One region of the Clostridium cochlearium genome, then DNA from elsewhere that is predicted to be linked to it. Evidence: predicted binding sites of a transcription regulator. Region 1 holds the regulator's gene; the other holds the start of a gene.
The links. Region 1 encodes Rex, which represses fermentation and respiration genes when NADH is low (regulators of the CRP and FNR family bind a similar motif). Its sites were predicted from a motif close to ATTGTTAANNNNTTAACAAT; they were not measured.
Positions count from the first base shown of each region.

Region 1 (11,632 bases):
CAAACTTTTATTTCTTTATCAAATGCTCCAAATATATGAGCTACGTGCATATATCTTGGTTCATTAAGTTCTTTTATTGCTGTTAAAAGAACAGGTGTTTTTACTCTTATATTTTCGTATCCATCTTCCCAAGCTCTTCTAACTTTTAATTCTTCTCCATCTACTTCAACTTTTTCTACATAAGTAATTTGAGGTAGATCTAAGTTTTCTGCTATTTCAGGTCCAACTTGTGCTGTATCTCCATCAATAGCCTGTCTTCCAGCGAATACTATATCATAGTCTAATTTTTTGATAGCTGCGCTTAGGGCTGTTGATGTAGCTAATGTATCTGCTCCTGCAAAAGCTCTGTCAGATATTAATATAGCTTCATCTGCTCCCATTGATAACGCTTCTCTTAAAACGTCTTCTGCTTGTGCTGGTCCCATTGTTATTACTGTTACCTTTGCACCATTACTTTCTTTTAATTTTAAAGCTTCTTCTAATGCATTTTTATCGTCTGGGTTCATTATTGATGGAACCCCTTCTCTTATAAGTGTTCCTGTTACTGGATCTATTTTAACTTCTGTAGTATCTGGAACTTGCTTTATGCAAACAACTATATTCATGTACTTTGACCTCCTTATTATCTAAATAAGCTTCCTGAAATAACCATTTGTTGAACTTGTGAAGTTCCTTCATATATTTCAGTTATCTTAGCATCTCTCATCATTCTTTCTACTGGATAATCTTTTGTATATCCATATCCACCAAATAATTGAACAACTTTAGTAGTTACATCCATAGCAACATTAGCTGCATGTAATTTTGCCATTGCAGCTTCTACTGAATATGGTAATCCATTTTGTTTTCTCCATGCTGCTTGATAAACTAAAAATCTTGCACTTTCTATTGCAACTTTCATATCTGCCATCATCCAAGATAATCCTTGGAATTTATAAAGTTGTCTTCCGAATTGTTTTCTTTCTTTCATGTATGTTATAGCTTCTTCTAAGGCACCTTGTGCTATTCCCAAAGCTTGAGATGCTATTCCTATTCTTCCTCCATCTAGAGTCTTCATAGCAATTCCAAAGCCTCTTCCTTCTTTACCTACCAAGTTTTCCTTTGGTACCTTAACATCTTCAAAAATAAGTTCTGTTGTTGAAGATGCTCTTATACCCATTTTATCTTCAACTTTTCCTATTGAGAATCCAGGCATTCCCTTTTCAAGTATAAATGCTGATATTCCTCTAGTTCCTTTACTTCTATCAGTCATAGCAAACACTACAAATACATCTGCTACTCCACCATTTGTTATAAATATTTTTGATCCATTTAATAAATAATGGTCTCCCATATCTATTGCTATACTTTGTTGTCCTGCTGCATCTGTTCCTGCATTAGGTTCTGTTAATCCAAAAGCTCCTATTTTTTCTCCCTTTGCTAATGGAACTAAGTATTTTTGTTTTTGTTCTTCTGTTCCATGTTCATATATTAAACTTGCACAAAGAGATGTATGAGCTGATACTATAACTCCTGTTGTTGCACATGCTTTTGATAATTCCTCAACAGCTATGATGTATGATAATACATCTCCACCTGCTCCACCATATTCTTTTGGAATTGGAATACCCATCATACCAAGTTTAGCCATTTTTTCAACGTTTTCCATAGGGAATCTTTCTGTTTCATCAATCTCTGCGGCAATTGGTTTTACTTCATTTTCAGTAAAATCTCTTACCATTTGTCTTACAAATTCTTGTTCTCTAGTTAATGCAAAATTCATTTATTCCTACCTCCTATCTATTTTTGAAGCATTTATCTTTTCTTTTTTCAAGAAATGCTGTCATACCTTCTTTTTGATCTTCTGTAGAGAAGCATTCACCAAATACTTCTGCCTCAAAAGCTATCCCTGTATCTATGTCACATTGTAATCCTCTATTTATAGCTGATTTACATAATTTCACAGCTATAGGGGCATTACTTGCTATCTTATTAGCCATTTTTTTAGCTGTATCTAGAAGTTCATCCTTTTCTACTACCTTATTAACTAATCCTATTCTTAATGCCTCTTCTGCATCGATTATATCTGCTGTATATATTAATTCCTTAGCTACTGCTGGTCCAACTAATCTAGCTAGTCTTTGAGTTCCTCCAAAGCCAGGTGTTATTCCCAAACCAACTTCTGGTTGTCCAAATTTAGCCTTTTCAGAAGCAATTCTTATATCACAAGCCATGGATATTTCGCAACCTCCGCCTAAAGCGAATCCATTAACTGCTGCAATAACTGGTTTTTCTAAGGTTTCCAACTTTCTGAATACTTTATTTCCAAGTGTACCAAATTTTCTACCTTCACTTACAGTAAGATCCTTCATTTCTCCTATATCTGCACCGGCTACAAAAGCTTTTCCTGCCCCTGTAAGCACCACTGCTAATACTTCATCATCTTCTGATAAACAATCAATAGCAGAATCTAGTTCTTTTAGCAGTTCACTATTTAAAGCGTTTAGAGCATTAGGTCTATTAATTGTTAAAACCGCTATTTTACCATCCTTTTCTAGGATAAGATTTTTAAAATCCATAGTATAAATTCCCTCCTACTTTACATGCTTATTAACAAATAACTATTTTATTAATTATTTGTTAATATTATAACAAATACACACAAAAAAAATAACTCCTTTTTCTTAAATATAATTATATACTCTATTCGTTTTATTTTCAATACAAACTTTTACTAAATTTATAATAAATTAAAACTTTCAAATAAAAATAAGGTGCTTGTTATGTTTACAACAAGCACCTTATTTTTATTTGATGACTATCCTTCTTGTTCATTCATCAAATAACTTAATGTTAGTAAGCTTTCACTTAAATGTACATTTTCAACAAAGACTTCCTCTGGAACCTTTAGATCTACAGGAGCAAAATTCCATATTCCTTTTACATTATTTCTAGTTAAAATATCACATACTTTTTGAGCGCTTCTACTAGGGACACATATAATTCCAATATCGATATTATTCTCTTTTAGATAATCTTCTAAAGTATCTATATCTTTTATTTCTATATCTCTTATTTTTAGTCCTACTAGTTTAGGATTTATATCAAAAATACTTTCTAATTTAAATCCAAGTTTTTCAAATTTATTATAGTTGGCTACTGCCTGACCTATATTTCCACCACCTAGGATAATACATTTGTATTCTTTAGTTAATCCTAATATATTGCTTATTTGAGCATGAAGCTCCTTTACATTGTATCCATATCCTTGTTGCCCAAAGTCGCCAAAACAATTAAAATCTTGTCTTATCTGTGATGCTGTAAATCCTATCTTTTTGCTAAGTTCCTTAGAGGAAATCCTATCTACTTCATTTTTCAACAGCTCTTCTAGATACCTATGATATTTAGGTAACCTCTTTATAACAGCCATAGAAATATTTCTTTTTTTATCCATAGTTCACCTCTTAAGTTTAATACCATATTTTTTATAGTTACTAACTGATTATATATTTTATCACAATATATGATTTCATACTATCTAATTATAACAAATTTAAAATACCTCTACAAAATTTTATTTTTACATAGTAGAATATTATAGGTGAGAGGTGAATAAGTAAATGATTATTTTAAGTTGTAAAAACCTTAGCAAAAGTTATGGTATAGATAATATTTTACATAATATATCTTTTAACATAAAAGATGGCGAAAAGGTAGGTTTAATAGGACCTAATGGCTCTGGAAAATCTACATTATTAAAAATATTAGCTAATGAATTAGATTATGATGCTGGTGAAATTTTTGTAGAAAAGAATAAAAAAATTGGATATCTTCCTCAACATTATTCTATAGAATCTTCCAAAACTATATATAACGAAATGTTATGTGTATTTAAAAATCTTATAGACTTAGAGAAAAAAATATCAGAGTTAGAAGAAAAAATGAATGAGCCTTATGATGCTTCTAATGCAGAATATCATGATAAAATTATCAAAAATTATACAACTGCTGTAGAAACATACACTTTAAGAGGTGGATATACTTATAGAGGTGAAATTAATAGAGTTCTAACTGGATTGGGATTTGAAGAAAGTGATTTTCATACTCCTGTAAATATATTAAGTGGAGGGCAAAAAACTCGTTTAGCTCTCTGTAAATTATTACTTGTAAATCCAGATATATTACTATTAGATGAACCTACAAACCATCTAGATTTAGATGCTATAGAATGGTTGGAAGAATATTTAAAAAATCATAAAGGAACTTTGCTAATAATTTCCCACGATAGATACTTTTTAGACTCTGTTACTAATAAGACTATGGAAATTTGTAACAACCAATTTAAATCTTTTGATGGAAATTATACAAAGTTTATGGAATTTAAAAAGAAAGATTATGAAGCTCAGTTGAAAGCTTACTCAGCTCAACAAGCTGAAATCAAAAGACAAGAAGAAATTATAGAAAGATATAGATCTTTTAATAGAGAAAAGAGTATACGAGCTGCAGAAAGTAGACAAAAGGCTCTAGATAAGATAGATAAAATTGATAAACCTATAATGTATTCTAATAGTGCAAAAATAAAATTTAAAGCTTCAATTAAAAGTGGTAATGATGTTCTTCATATAGAAGATTTAGCTAAAAGCTTTGATGACGTAAAACTCTTTAATAATATTAACTTAGATATAAAAAGAGGCGATAAATCTGCTTTAATAGGAGAAAATGGTCGAGGTAAAACCACTCTTTTTAAGATAATAATGGACAAAATATCTGCAGATAAAGGTAAAAAAGTATTAGGCAGAAATGTATTTATAGGATACTATGATCAAGAACAATCTGATTTAGATCCTAATAAGACAATAATAGATGAAGTTTGGGACGCTTTTCCTAATATGACTACTACAGAAGTTAGGAATGCCTTAGCTGCATTTCTATTTACTGGTGATGATGTATTTAAAGAAATATCTAAACTTAGTGGTGGGGAAAAATGTAGAATAAATCTTTTAAAATTAATGCTATCTAAGGCTAACTTTTTACTTCTAGATGAACCTACAAATCATTTAGATATAGTATCAAGGGAAGCCTTGGAAGATGCTATTTTAAATTATGATGGAACTGTTCTTGTAATTTCCCATGATAGATATTTCTTAAACAAAGTTATAGATAAAATATATGAACTAAAAGAAGACGAAATCAAGGAATATTTAGGTAACTATAGCTACTATATAGAAAAAAAGAAAAATCCATCTAGATTTGAATCCTTAGAAGAAAATGAAGGTATGACTAAAACTCAGATTAAAATAGAGAAAAAGAAGAAACGTGAAGCAGAAAAAGAACAAAAACAAATTAAATTAAAAGCTAAAAATATAGAAGAATTAATTGCCTCTAAAGAAAATGAACTATTAAAACTTCAAGAAAAATTATGCTTAGAAGAAGTCTATTCTAATCCTGAAAAATCTCAAGAAGTAAACTTAAAAATACTGGAAATAGAAAAATCCCTAGAAGAACTTTACAATGAATGGGAAAACTACCTATAATGAACAGCTAACAATTATTCATTTAGTTGGTTCCATAACCATTTTAATAGGGGTTTATTTTACAAATTATTTAAGTTCAAATAGTGATAAAAATTTATGTTGTAAAAAAAATACTAACTTAGATGTATCAAAAGAAAAAAGAATTATACCAAAATGATTTAATTCATTTTGGTATAACTCTTTTTCTCATGCTTAAAATTTACTTTCTTTTAGACATTTCACGAGTTTTATCAGTACATTTTCTCATTGCTTCCATTATGGTTCCTCTAAAATTATTTTTTTCTAAAGAGTATACTGCCTCTATTGTAGTTCCTGCTGGTGAACATACCCTGTCTTTTAATTCTCCTGGATGTTCTCCTGTTTCCAATACCATTTTTGCTGCTCCTAGTACAGATTGTGCTGCCATTTTATATGCCTTATCTCTAGGAACACCATCTAATACGGCTCCATCTGCTAAAGCTTCTATAAACATATACACGTAAGCTGGTGAAGAGCCACTTATAGCTGGTATTGCATCCATAAGATCTTCTTCTATTATTTCTACTTTACCAAAGCTTTTGAAAATATTCACTACATCTTCTAAATCATTTTCTGTAATTAATTCGTTATAGCATATAGCACTCATACCTTCCCCTACTAAAGCAGGAGTATTTGGCATAGTTCTGATTATTTTTAACTTCTTTTCAAATGATTCTTCTACATAATCTATAGTTATGCCTGCTCCTATAACAACTATTATCACATCTTTTTTTACGTAATCTTTTATTCCTTGTATAACTTCTCCATACTTATTAGGTTTAACCGCTAAAATAATTATATCTGAGTTCTCTGCTACCTCTTTATTATCTTTTGAAATATTTACATTAAACTTTTCTTTTATGTATTTTAGTTTTTCCTCATCTTTATCACTTACAAATACATTTTCTCCAAAAACTATTTTAGAACTAACAATTCCTGTAATCATAGCCTGTGCCATATTTCCACAACCTATAAGTCCTATATTTTTTTTCATATGTATCCCCTCCATTTTATTTATTTAATTTTAAATTTGGTATAGCATTTAATTTTAAATCTGAAAATTCACCTTTTAAAAATTGAAAATAAGCTGCACTTCCTATCATTGCTGCATTATCTGTGCATAATTTAATGCTTGGAAACAGTATCTTTATATTTCTCTTTTTTCCTTCTTCAACTATTGTATCCCTAAGGCAAGAGTTTGCAGCTACTCCACCTGCCACTGCTATTCTATCTACTTTTTTTATATTAGCAGCTTCCATAGTGTTATCTACTAGGAAGTCAACTACTGCTTTTTGAAAAGATGCTGCTACATCTGCTCTATTTACTTCTTCTTTTTTCATTTCCATAGTGTTTAAATAATTTAAAACCGATGATTTAAGTCCACTAAAGGAAAAATCTAATGTATTTTCTTCATGAAACTTAGCCCTTGGAAACTTTATAGCATCTTTGTTACCTTCTTTAGATAATTTATCTATTTTAGGTCCTCCAGGATATCCTAATCCTATAGCTCTTGCTACTTTATCATAAGCTTCTCCTGCTGCATCATCTCTAGTTTCTCCCATTATTTCATACTCTCCATAGTTTTTAACATACACTATAAAAGTATTACCTCCAGAAACCACAAGACATAAGAAAGGTGGTTCTAAATCTTTATGTTGAATATAATTTGCACTTATATGACCTTCTATATGGTTAACCCCTATTAATGGTTTATTTAATGCATAAGATAGCCCTTTAGCATATTGTAATCCAACCAATAATGCTCCTACTAATCCTGGTCCATAAGTCACAGCTATAGCATCCAATTCTTCATAGTCTACATTAGCTTCTTCTATAGCCTGTTGAACCACTAAAGAAATTGCCTCTATATGTTTTCTAGATGCTACCTCTGGCACTACTCCTCCAAATTTTTTATGTATATCTATTTGAGATGAAATCACATTAGATAAAACTTCTCTACCATTGACCACTACCGCTGCTGATGTTTCATCACAACTACTCTCAATAGCTAATATTTTTATATCTTTTCCCATAAAATTTATACCTCACTTAAACTGTTGTTTAATTTACTTAAAAAATTGTACTCTAAAATAATATGCTATATAATTATATATAATTATCAATAATAATTATACTTTAATAGTATATTCTAATCAATGACTGTTAAAAATATGGGTGGTTTTATATGAATAATTACGCAAAAATAATAGTAAAAGGATCTCCTATTACAAAATCTAATTTTAAACTTTTTAATCTTCAGGGCAGAGCCATACTCCCTTATAATTCTGGTAAATACCATGATAGATATGCTGTATATGAACAAGAAATTGCTTATGAAGCTAGAATGCAAAATCCAAATATAATACTATCTGAATCTTTAATCGCCGTATTAAGGGTGTATTATAAAAGCAAAAAAAGACATCCTGATACTATTAATATCACTAAAAGCATATTTGATGGTATAGAAAAAAGCGGACTTATAATTAATGATGCCCAAGTTCGAAAGATAATAGTAGAAGAATTTTATGATAGAGAAAACCCAAGATTTGAACTAGAACTTTTTGGTGAAAGTTCTTATTGCATAGATTACAATATAAAAAAAAGAGAATCTAATTTAAAGACTGTTGAATATGGTCCTCCTCCCAATTCTAAATCTAAAACTTCTTTAAAAGTGAATAAAGAAATTCTCGATAAAAATTCTTGTTCTATCTGTGGTAAGAAAATTACTAATAATGATTGTTTTTCTGCTAATAAGGGTACTATGAAAATATGTAAAGAGTGCTTTAAAAAATCTTTTTAAAGCACTCTTTGTATATTTAAATATATTGTTGTATGTGGATATCTAAATTAAACAGCTTTCTTTTTTATAGTTCTTGTAGCTATTATATCTACACCTGTATCACATACGTTTTCTACAATTACATCTCCTATTTTAACTGGAGCTTTTACTACTAATCCCTTTAGTGACTTCATGCATTCACTTATTTTACTTTTAGGTATATCCTCTTTAGTTTTTACAGGTAGTATCTCTATTTCTCCATCTTCTATATAAACTGATGATGTAACTATTCTTGTAGGATTAGTACATTCTTTCTTAGCATAATTTAATCCTATTCCACAGTTATTTCCTTTAACATCTATAACTTCTCCATTTTCTAGCTTAACAGTTAAATTACATCCCATAGGACAGCCTATGCAAGTTAGAATTCTTTCTTCCATAACTATTCCTCCTCTACTTTCACAGTAATTTTCTTGCAGCTAGGATATTTTTCTAACATAGCTTTTGTTATTCTTACTTCTTCCATTTCACCTGGAGTAAGTATTCTTTTCTTTATTTTAAATTCTCTATTATCATCAAAATAAACTGATATATAATTATTAGTATATACATTTCCCACTCTAAATCTTACATGTATAAAATCTTCTACATTTTCAGGATTTATATACTTAGGTACTGTGTATCTTACTCCACCTTCAGCTACTACCTCTATAGCATTGTTACTATTCCTAACTTTATTTCCCATTATATAGTTAACTGCATTTTTTCCAGCTACATGACTTTCCATACTAACATTATCAACTAAATCATGAACATGTAATACATTACCGCAAGCAAAAATTCCTTCTTGATTAGTTTCAAAGCTTTCATTAACTACAGGTCCATTAGTAATTCTTGATAATTCCACATTTGATTTTTTAGATAGTTCATTTTCAGGTATTAATCCTACTGAAAGAAGTAAGGTATCACAAGGTATATATTCCTCTGTTCCCTCTATAGGTCTTCTATTTTCATCTACCTTAGCAATAGTAACTCCTTCTAATCTTTCTTTTCCTTTAATATCTATAACTGTATGACTTAGTTTAAGAGGTATTCCAAAATCATCCAAGCATTGAACTATATTTCTCTTTAGTCCTCCAGAGTAAGGCATAAGTTCAACTACTGCTTTAACATTTGCTCCTTCAAGTGTCATTCTTCTAGCCATTATAAGTCCAATATCTCCTGAACCTAAAATAACAACTTCTTTTCCTGGCATATATCCATCTATATTAACAAATTTTTGAGCTGTTCCAGCTGTAAATATACCTGCACATCTACTTCCAGGAATGTTTAAGGCTCCTCTTGGTCTTTCTCTACAGCCCATAGCAAGTATTACTGATTTTGCTTTTATTTGTATAATACCTTCATCTTTATTTACTGCAGTTATTATTTTATCTTCTGTTAAATCTATAACCATAGTATTTAATTTATAAGGAATATTTAATTCTTCTACTTTGTCTATATATCTTTGAGCATATTCTGGTCCTGTAAGTTCTTCTTTAAAAGTGTGCAATCCAAAACCATTGTGTATACATTGGTTTAATATACCTCCTAACACACTATCTCTTTCTAATATTACAATGTTGTCCATTCCTTCTTCTTTTGCTGATATTGCAGCAGCAAGACCAGCAGGGCCCCCACCAATAATTACTATATCATATTCTTGCATTAAGATCCCTCCACGCTTTTATATATTATCCTTGTTTCTGCCACCAATAATAAGTTGTGATTTTCCACCAAACTTTGTTACATCCTTTGGTAGTTTTTCTAATTCTCTTGATAGTATATCAACTAATTTAGGAGTACAAAAGCCTGCTTGACATCTTCCAGCTCCTGCTCTACTTCTTCTCTTAACTCCATCTAGATCCCTAGCACCTAGTGGCCTTCTTATTGCATCTACGATTTCCGCTTCAGTAACCATTTCACATCTGCAGACAATATTTCCATATAAAGGATTTTCCTTCACTGCCTCTTCTCTCTCTTCATTAGTCATGTCTTCGAATCTCTTAAGAATTTCTCTTCTTGGATTAAATTTATCATTCTTTTCTGGTGAAAGTTTTTCTACTACTATATCTTCTACCATTTCAGCTATAGCTGGAGCACTAGATAGTCCTGGGGATTCTATAGCCGCAACATTTATAAAGTTTTTAGCGTCTTCTGCTTCCCCTATAATAAAATCTCCAGTATGTCCTTTTGCTCTTAATCCACTAAATGATGTTATTATAAAAGATGTAGGTACTTCTTTTATACTCATTTTAGCCTTGTCCAAAATATAGTCTAAGGATTCCTTATCTGTTGTCAAATCTTCTTTATCTTCAATATCTAATGCGTTTGGTCCTACAAGTAAATTACCGTCCACTGTAGGTGTAACAAGCACTCCTTTTCCAAGTTTAGTTGGCAATTGGAATATAGTTCTTGAAACTGTATCCCCAACCATTTTATCAAATAGGCAGTATTCTCCCTTTCTTGGAGTTATTTTTATTTTATTTTCGCTTACCATATTATTAATTTTGTCCGCATAAACTCCAGCTGCATTTATAACTATTTTGCTTTCTAAATTTCCATTATTGGTTTCTATAATATACTTATTTTCTTTTTTTACTATATTTTTAACTTCAGTATTTAGTTTAAATTCTACACCATTTGTATAAGCATTTTCTGCAAAAGCTATGTTGGCTCTAAATGGACACATAATGCCACCAGATGGTAAATGTAAAGATGCAACTACATAGTCAGATAAATTAGGCTCTAATTTTAATGTTTCTTCTCTATTTAATATTTCCATGCCAGGTACGCCATTTTTTTCTCCTTGTTCTTTCAACAACTTTAACTTATCTAAATCCTTTTCATCAAAGCATAAAACTAGAGAGCCAGTTCTCTTAAAAGGGAAATCTAATTCCTTTGAAAGTTTTTCATACATAGCATTTCCCTTTACGTTTAATTTAGCTTTTAAAGTTCCAGGTTTTGGATCCTCTCCTGGGTGAACTATAGCACTATTAGCTTTAGAAGTTCCCATTCCTATATCATTACATCTTTCTAAAACACAAGTATTTAACTTATACTTAGATAATTCTCTAGCTATTGCACTTCCTGTTATACCAGCTCCAATAATTACAACATCGTACATAAATAAACCTCCCTATTTTAAAATAAAAAAAGAGCTCAAACCTAAGGTTCCTTTTTAAAACCTTAAAATTTGGCTCTCTTATACTCCGCCATATATATCTCTTTTAATTACCTTTATTGTAGCATTAATTTAGAATTATTTCAAGAATTATTAAAA
Region 1 is NZ_LT906477.1:2,097,950-2,109,581, forward strand. Features, by position in the region: gene CKV72_RS10315 (electron transfer flavoprotein subunit beta/FixA family protein) at 1-605, opposite strand, end outside; gene CKV72_RS10320 (acyl-CoA dehydrogenase) at 623-1,762, opposite strand; gene CKV72_RS10325 (short-chain-enoyl-CoA hydratase) at 1,776-2,558, opposite strand; gene CKV72_RS10330 (redox-sensing transcriptional repressor Rex) at 2,798-3,433, opposite strand; gene CKV72_RS10335 (ABC-F family ATP-binding cassette domain-containing protein) at 3,600-5,513, shown strand; gene CKV72_RS10340 (hypothetical protein) at 5,491-5,670, shown strand; gene proC (pyrroline-5-carboxylate reductase) at 5,713-6,525, opposite strand; gene tsaD (tRNA (adenosine(37)-N6)-threonylcarbamoyltransferase complex transferase subunit TsaD) at 6,542-7,564, opposite strand; gene CKV72_RS10355 (RusA family crossover junction endodeoxyribonuclease) at 7,717-8,331, shown strand; gene CKV72_RS10360 (DUF1667 domain-containing protein) at 8,379-8,750, opposite strand; gene CKV72_RS10365 (NAD(P)/FAD-dependent oxidoreductase) at 8,753-10,018, opposite strand; gene CKV72_RS10370 (NAD(P)/FAD-dependent oxidoreductase) at 10,037-11,476, opposite strand.

Region 2 (7,301 bases), 500 kb from region 1:
AGGAAAAGACATTGAATTTAAGGATTTTGGTACTAATACAGAGGAGTCTTGTGACTATCCAGATTATGCTAAAGAGGTAGCAAATCAAGTAGCTAATAAAAATTATGATTTAGGTATACTAATTTGTGGAACAGGTATAGGAATTAGTATTGCTGCTAATAAGGTACCAGGTATAAGAGCAGCTCTTTGCTCAGATACTTTTAGTGCCCATTCAGCTAGAGAACATAACAATGCAAATATATTAGCATTAGGAGAAAGAGTAGTTGGTGTAGGATTAGCATTAGATATAGTAGATACTTTTCTATCTTCTGAATTTCAAGGAGGAAGGCATAAAAGAAGAGTTGATAAAATAAGTGATATAGAAAATAGTTTTCATAAATAAGAAAATTTAGGAGGGAAAAATATGAGTAAAGTAACACAAATAGCACATCCATTAATATTACATAAGCTAACTTTAATAAGAGATAAAAATACAGGTGCAAAGGATTTTAGGGAATTAGTAGAAGAAGTAGCAATGCTTATGGCTTATGAAGTTACAAGAGACTTTAATTTAAAAGATGTAGAAATAGAAACACCAATATGTAAAACTAAAAGCAAGGTATTGGCTGGAAAGAAAGTAGCCATAGTGCCAATTTTAAGAGCAGGTCTTGGAATGGTAGATGGGATATTAAAACTTATACCAGCAGCTAAAGTTGGTCATATAGGACTTTATAGGGATGAAAAAACTTTAACACCAGTGGAATACTTTTGTAAATTACCGCAAGATATAGAGGAAAGGGAAATAATAGTAACAGATCCTATGCTAGCAACAGGTGGCTCAGCTACAGATGCTATAACTCTTTTAAAGAAAAGAGGAGCAAAATATATAAGACTTGTTTGCTTAGTTGCAGCCCCAGAGGGTATAAAAGTAGTAATGGATGCTCATCCAGATGTAGATATATATGTAGCTGCTATAGATGAAAAATTAAATGAATCAGGATATATAGTTCCAGGATTAGGAGATGCAGGAGATAGATTATTTGGAACTAAGTAATATAAAAAGTCGGCATATGCCGACTTTTTATATTACTTAGTTATAATTTGTGACTTTAATTTATGTTATTTTTAGTATAGAATAATAAATAGTATATAAATAAAATTTAGAATATACGGAGGAATAAATGGATAGAATTGATAAAAATAATTATTATCTAGATATATGTGAAACAGTATTAGAAAGAGGCACTTGTTTAAGAAGAAATTTTGCAGCTATAATTGTAAAAAATGATGAAATAATGGCAACAGGATATTCAGGTGCTCCTAGAGGAAGAAAAAACTGTTGTGATATGGGTGTATGTAGAAGAAAAGAGTTAAATGTACCAAGAGGAACTAGATATGAGTTATGTAGATCTGTACACGCAGAACAGAATGCAATAATATCAGCAAGAAGACAAGACATGATAGACTCTACTATGTATTTAGTTGGAAAAGAAAAAGAAACTGGAGAACTTGTAAAAAATGCTGCACCATGTTCTCTTTGTAAAAGATTTATAATAAACGCAGGAATAAATAAGGTTATAATTAGAGATACAAAAACAGAATATAGAGTTGTCCCTGTACAAGATTGGATAGACAATGATGATTCACTAGAAGGGGACGGATCTTATTAATGGAGAGATAGCAATGAATGAATTATTTTTAGCTTTTATAGTTTCCACTATGGCATCTATACTACTAACACCTTTAGTAAAAAAGTTTGCAGTTAAGATAGGTGTTATAGATGTACCAAAAGATAAAAGAAGAGTACATAAAAAGCCTGTACCTTTGTTAGGAGGTATAGCTATTTACCTATCATTTTTATTTACTGTAGTTATAAAAAAGGGTGCTTTAACTAATCCTGAAAAGGGAATATTAATAGGAGCAACCATAATCGTTATAGCAGGTTTTTTAGATGATAAATATGATTTAAAACCTATTTATAAATTATTATTTCAAATTTTATCTGCAGCTATTTTAATTACATTTGACTTAAGAATAGTAAATATAACTAATCCATTTTCTAACAGTAATCCTTGGTTATCTACTGGATGGCTTTCTATACCATTAACATTAATTTGGGTGGTAGGTATAACCAATGCTATTAATTTAATAGATGGATTAGATGGATTAGCAGCTGGGGTTGCATTAATATCTTCAGTAACTTTATTCATAATTGCTGTTATGAGTATAGATATTAGATATGAGGCAGCATTTTTAACGGCGGTTTTAAGTGGAGCAATTCTCGGATTTCTTCCTTATAATTTTAATCCAGCTTCAATATTTATGGGGGATACAGGAGCTCAACTTTTAGGGTTTTTATTAGCAGCAATATCAATAGAAGGAGCAATAAAATCTGCTGCAACAGTAGCTATATCTGTACCTATATTAGCATTAGGTATACCTATATATGATACTTTGTTTGCTATGATAAGAAGAAAGATAAATGGAAAATCTATAATGGAAGCAGATAAAGGACATCTACATCATAGATTACTTGATATGGGATTAAATCAACGACAAGCTGTATTAATAATGTATCTTATAAGTGCTATACTTGGAAGTTTTGCTATATTAGCCATGCAAATAAGCAACCAAAATTCATACTTTTTACTTGCAGTTATTGTAGTAATTATAATGGTAGCAGCGTGGAAATGTGGATTTTTTAAACACAAGGAATAGTGCATAATTGACTTGGAGGTAAATTTTATGAAAAGAACAAAGATAATGACTATATTTGGAACTAGACCTGAAGCTATAAAAATGGCTCCATTAGTAAAGGAGATAGAAAAAAGAGAGGAGCTTTGTAGCAAAGTTTGCGTTACAGCTCAACATAGAGAAATGCTAGATCAAGTTTTAGATTTATTTCAAATAAAACCAGATTATGATCTAGATATAATGGCTAAAGGGCAAACTTTAACAGATATAACTATGAAAAGTCTTAAAGGTTTAGAGGGAGTGTTCAGAGAAGAAAAACCAGATTTAGTTTTAGTTCATGGAGATACCACTACAACTTTTGCAGGAGCATTGGCTGCTTTTTACCAAAAGATAAAGATAGGTCATGTAGAAGCAGGATTAAGAACTTTTAATAAGTATTTTCCTTATCCAGAAGAAATGAATAGAAAATTAGCAGGTGCTATGGCAGATTTACATTTTGCTCCAACAAAAGGATCGAAAAATAATCTTTTAAAAGAAGGAATAGATTATGATAACATATATATTACAGGGAATACTGTAATAGATGCAATGGAATTTACAGTAGAAGATAATTATGTTTTTAAAAATAAAATTTTAAATGAAATAGATTATAAAAATAGAAAAGTTATAATGGTTACTGCTCATAGAAGAGAAAATTGGGGAGAAGGAATAGAAAATATATGCAAAGGATTAAAAGAAGTAGTTGAAAATAATAAAGATGTGGAAATAATATATTTAGTTCATTTAAACCCAATTGTTAAAGATGTGGTTTATAAATATTTAGATGGCGTAGATAGAGTACACCTATTAAATCCTTTAGATACTAAAGAAACTCATAATTTAATGAACAAATGCTATATGGTTATGACAGATTCGGGAGGACTTCAGGAAGAAGCACCCCACTTAGGAAAACCCGTTTTAGTTTTAAGAGATGTAACGGAAAGACCAGAAGCAGTTGAAGCAGGGACAGTAAAACTTCTAGGAACAAATAAAGAACTTATAGTACATGAAGCTAATAAAATAATAAGAAATAAAGAAGAGTATAATAAAATAAGTAGAGCTATAAATCCTTATGGAGATGGGTATGCCTCAAGAAGAATAGTAGATTCCATATTATATTATTTTAAATATTTAGAAAATAGACCTAATGACTTTATATAAAGTTTGTGTTTTTTTTAACAAAAATATATTGATAAATTTTTAATAAGGGGTTATAATATAATTAGTTTAAAAGAAAGTTGTTAATTTTTTAACTAAAGGTGAGAGAAAACCGAAAATTTAAATAATTTAGGAGGGTTTTAAATGAAAGAAGTTGTTATTGTTAGTGCAGTTAGAACTGCCATGGGTAAATTTGGAGGAAGTTTGAAAGATGTACCTGCAGTAGAATTAGGTGCTACAGTTATTAAAGAGGCAATAAATAGAGCTGGAATCAAACCTGAAATCATAGATGAGGTTATAATGGGAAATGTTATTCAAGCTGGACTTGGACAAAGCCCAGGAAGACAAGCAGCTGTAAAAGCTGGTATACCTGTTGAAATCCCAGCATTTACACTAAATAAAGTTTGTGGTTCTGGACTAAGAGCAGTTAGTCTTGCAGCTCAAATGATTAAAGCTGGAGATGCTGATGTAGTAGTAGCTGGTGGAATGGAAAACATGTCTGCAGCACCATATGTTTTACCAAATGCTAGATGGGGACAAAGAATGTTCGATGGCAAAATGGTAGATACTATGGTAAAAGATGGTTTATGGGAATCATTTAATGATTATCACATGGGAATGACAGCGGAAAATATAGCAGAAAAATGGGGATTAACAAGAGAAATGCAAGATGAATTTGCATGCGCTTCACAAAATAAAGCAGAAAAGGCTATTAAAGAAGGAAGATTTAAAGATGAAATCGTTCCAGTAGTTATAAAAACTAGAAAAGGTGAAGTAGTGTTTGACACAGATGAATTCCCAAGGTTTGGAACTACTGTAGAATCATTATCAAAATTAAAGCCAGCATTCAAAAAGGACGGAACAGTTACAGCAGGAAATGCATCAGGTATAAATGATGGAGCTGCTGCATTAATCGTAATGAGTGCGGAAAAAGCAGAAGAATTAGGATTAAAACCATTAGCTAAAATAGTTTCTTATGGTTCAAAAGGTTTAGACCCAGCTTATATGGGATATGGACCAGTAGGTGCAACAAAAGTTGCTCTTGAAAAAGCTGATTGGAAAGTAGAAGATTTAGATTTAATAGAAGCTAATGAAGCATTTGCTTCACAAAGTTTAGCTGTTGCTAAAGATTTAGGATTTGATATGGAAAAAGTAAATGTTAATGGAGGAGCTATAGCTCTTGGACACCCAGTAGGATGCTCTGGAGCGAGAATATTAGTTACACTATTATATGAAATGCAAAGAAGAGATTCTAAAAAAGGTTTAGCTACACTTTGTATAGGTGGAGGAATGGGAACAGCCCTTCTTGTAGAAAGATAATAATTTAAATATGAGTAAAAGCCGTTAGCAATTGCTAACGGCTTTTGTGTTTTATGTTTTGTGTTACAAAATAAGAACTTTTTAAATACTCTTATTTTGTAACACTTTTTTTATGTAGTTTATATATTAATAATATATTTATGAATACAAACTATATATTTGTCAATAATTATTAAAGATGATTTTATAATAAATTGTAAGGGGGATATATAGTTTAGTATGAGAGTTATAGAAAAAAATAAGAATAAAAAATTGGTAATAATATTATTTGTAATATTATTTTTATTAGGAGCAAAGTTACCAAAGAAAAATTTATTTCAGTCTTTATTAGATATTTCTAAGGGAACTATAATTGAAAATGGCGTAAAATTAATTAGTGAAGATAGCCTTGGAAAGGAAAAAAGTTTTCAACAGATTTTAAATAGTTTAGATATAGAAGAAACAGAAATAAAGGATTATAAAGAAAATGAAAAAAAAGTTATTATAGAATTTCAAAAGGAAAGTTTAAGAGGATATATTCAACAAGAACATATAAAAGATAAAAATTTAAGTAGAACTACAATGGTTCTAATAGAAAAGAATTCAGAAAATATTTTAGATGACTTAAAAAAAAGTGGAAATAAAATACTTAATGGAAATTTGAAAATATATAGTTATATGAAAGTTAAGATTAATACAGAGGATTTAGATAGTGCAAATAAAAAAATTATAGAAAGGCTTAATTATAATATTAATACTGTAAAAATTATTAATGGATATAGTAATTTTTTAGAAAACAAGTCTTTTCAATATGCTTTAGTAAACTATTCTTCAGGTAGCTACTTAATAATGGGGGAACCACAGATTTTTGAATTATATTAGAAATTTATAATGATATGGAGGAATACTATGAATAAAATTATTGTTAATGGAGGTAAAGGGCTAAAAGGTGAAATTAATATAAACTCTGCTAAAAACTCTGTATTACCGATAATAGCAGCTAGTATATTGAGTGGAGATAAATGCATAATAGAAAATACTCCTATGTTAAAAGATGTATTTGTAATAAGTGAAGTTTTAAGATCCATATCTTCAGAAGTAGAGATAGATAAGATTAATAATAAAATAATAATAGATACATCTAATATTTGTAGTTTAGAACCTTGCAGTGATCTTGTAAAAAAATTAAGAGCTTCTTTTCTTATAATGGGGCCTATGCTATCTAGATTTGGGAATTTTAAAATATCTCTTCCAGGGGGATGTAATATAGGCACTCGTCCTATAGATTTGCATTTAAAGGGTCTAAGTGCCTTAGGAGCTGATATAAATATAGGATATGGTTACGTGGAAGCTAAGGCGGATAAATTAAAAGGAAATAAAATATACTTAGATTTTCCTTCTGTAGGAGCAACAGAAAATATAATGATGGCAGCTGTCCTTGCAGAAGGAGAAACTATAATACAAAATGCAGCAGAAGAGCCAGAAATACAAGATTTAGCTAAGTTTTTAAATGCTATGGGCGCTAATATAATTGGAGCAGGTACTGATACAATAAATATAATAGGAGTAAAAAATTTAAAGGGGGTAGTCCATAAGCCCATATATGACAGGATAGAAGCTGGAACTTTCATGACTGCAGCAGCTATAACAAGGAGTAGAATAAAATTAAATGGAGTAAATGAAGAGCATTTAAGACCAATAATAGCAAAATTAACTGAAATAGGTGTAGACATAAATATAGATGGGGAAAGTATGATAGTTGATGGAAATCGTCAACTAAAACCTGTGGATATAAAAACTATGCCATATCCAGGGTTTCCAACAGATATGCAACCTCAAACTATGGCGTTACTAAGTACTATACAAGGAACTAGTATAGTAACTGAAACAATATTTGAAAATAGATTTATGCATGCCATCGAAATGAAAAGAATGGGTTCAAATATAAAGATAGATGGGAGAAGTGCTGTAATAGAAGGAGGAAATAAATTAACAGGTTGTGAAGTAAAGGCTACGGATTTAAGGGCAGGTGCAGCGTTAATACTGTGTGGTCTAGTAGCAAGAGGAAGCACAGAAATTACAGATATTTATCATATTGACAGGGGATATGCAGATGTAGAGAAGAAATTTCA
Region 2 is NZ_LT906477.1:160,760-168,060, forward strand. Features, by position in the region: gene rpiB (ribose 5-phosphate isomerase B) at 1-382, shown strand, start outside; gene upp (uracil phosphoribosyltransferase) at 404-1,033, shown strand; gene CKV72_RS00795 (deoxycytidylate deaminase) at 1,161-1,649, shown strand; gene CKV72_RS00800 (MraY family glycosyltransferase) at 1,663-2,697, shown strand; gene wecB (non-hydrolyzing UDP-N-acetylglucosamine 2-epimerase) at 2,725-3,873, shown strand; gene CKV72_RS00810 (acetyl-CoA C-acetyltransferase) at 4,015-5,190, shown strand; gene CKV72_RS00815 (hypothetical protein) at 5,410-6,051, shown strand; gene murA (UDP-N-acetylglucosamine 1-carboxyvinyltransferase) at 6,079-7,301, shown strand, end outside.
Region 2: CKV72_RS00810 (acetyl-CoA C-acetyltransferase) is a predicted target of Rex. The motif match lies at 3,950-3,969, and genes of this name have one in related genera.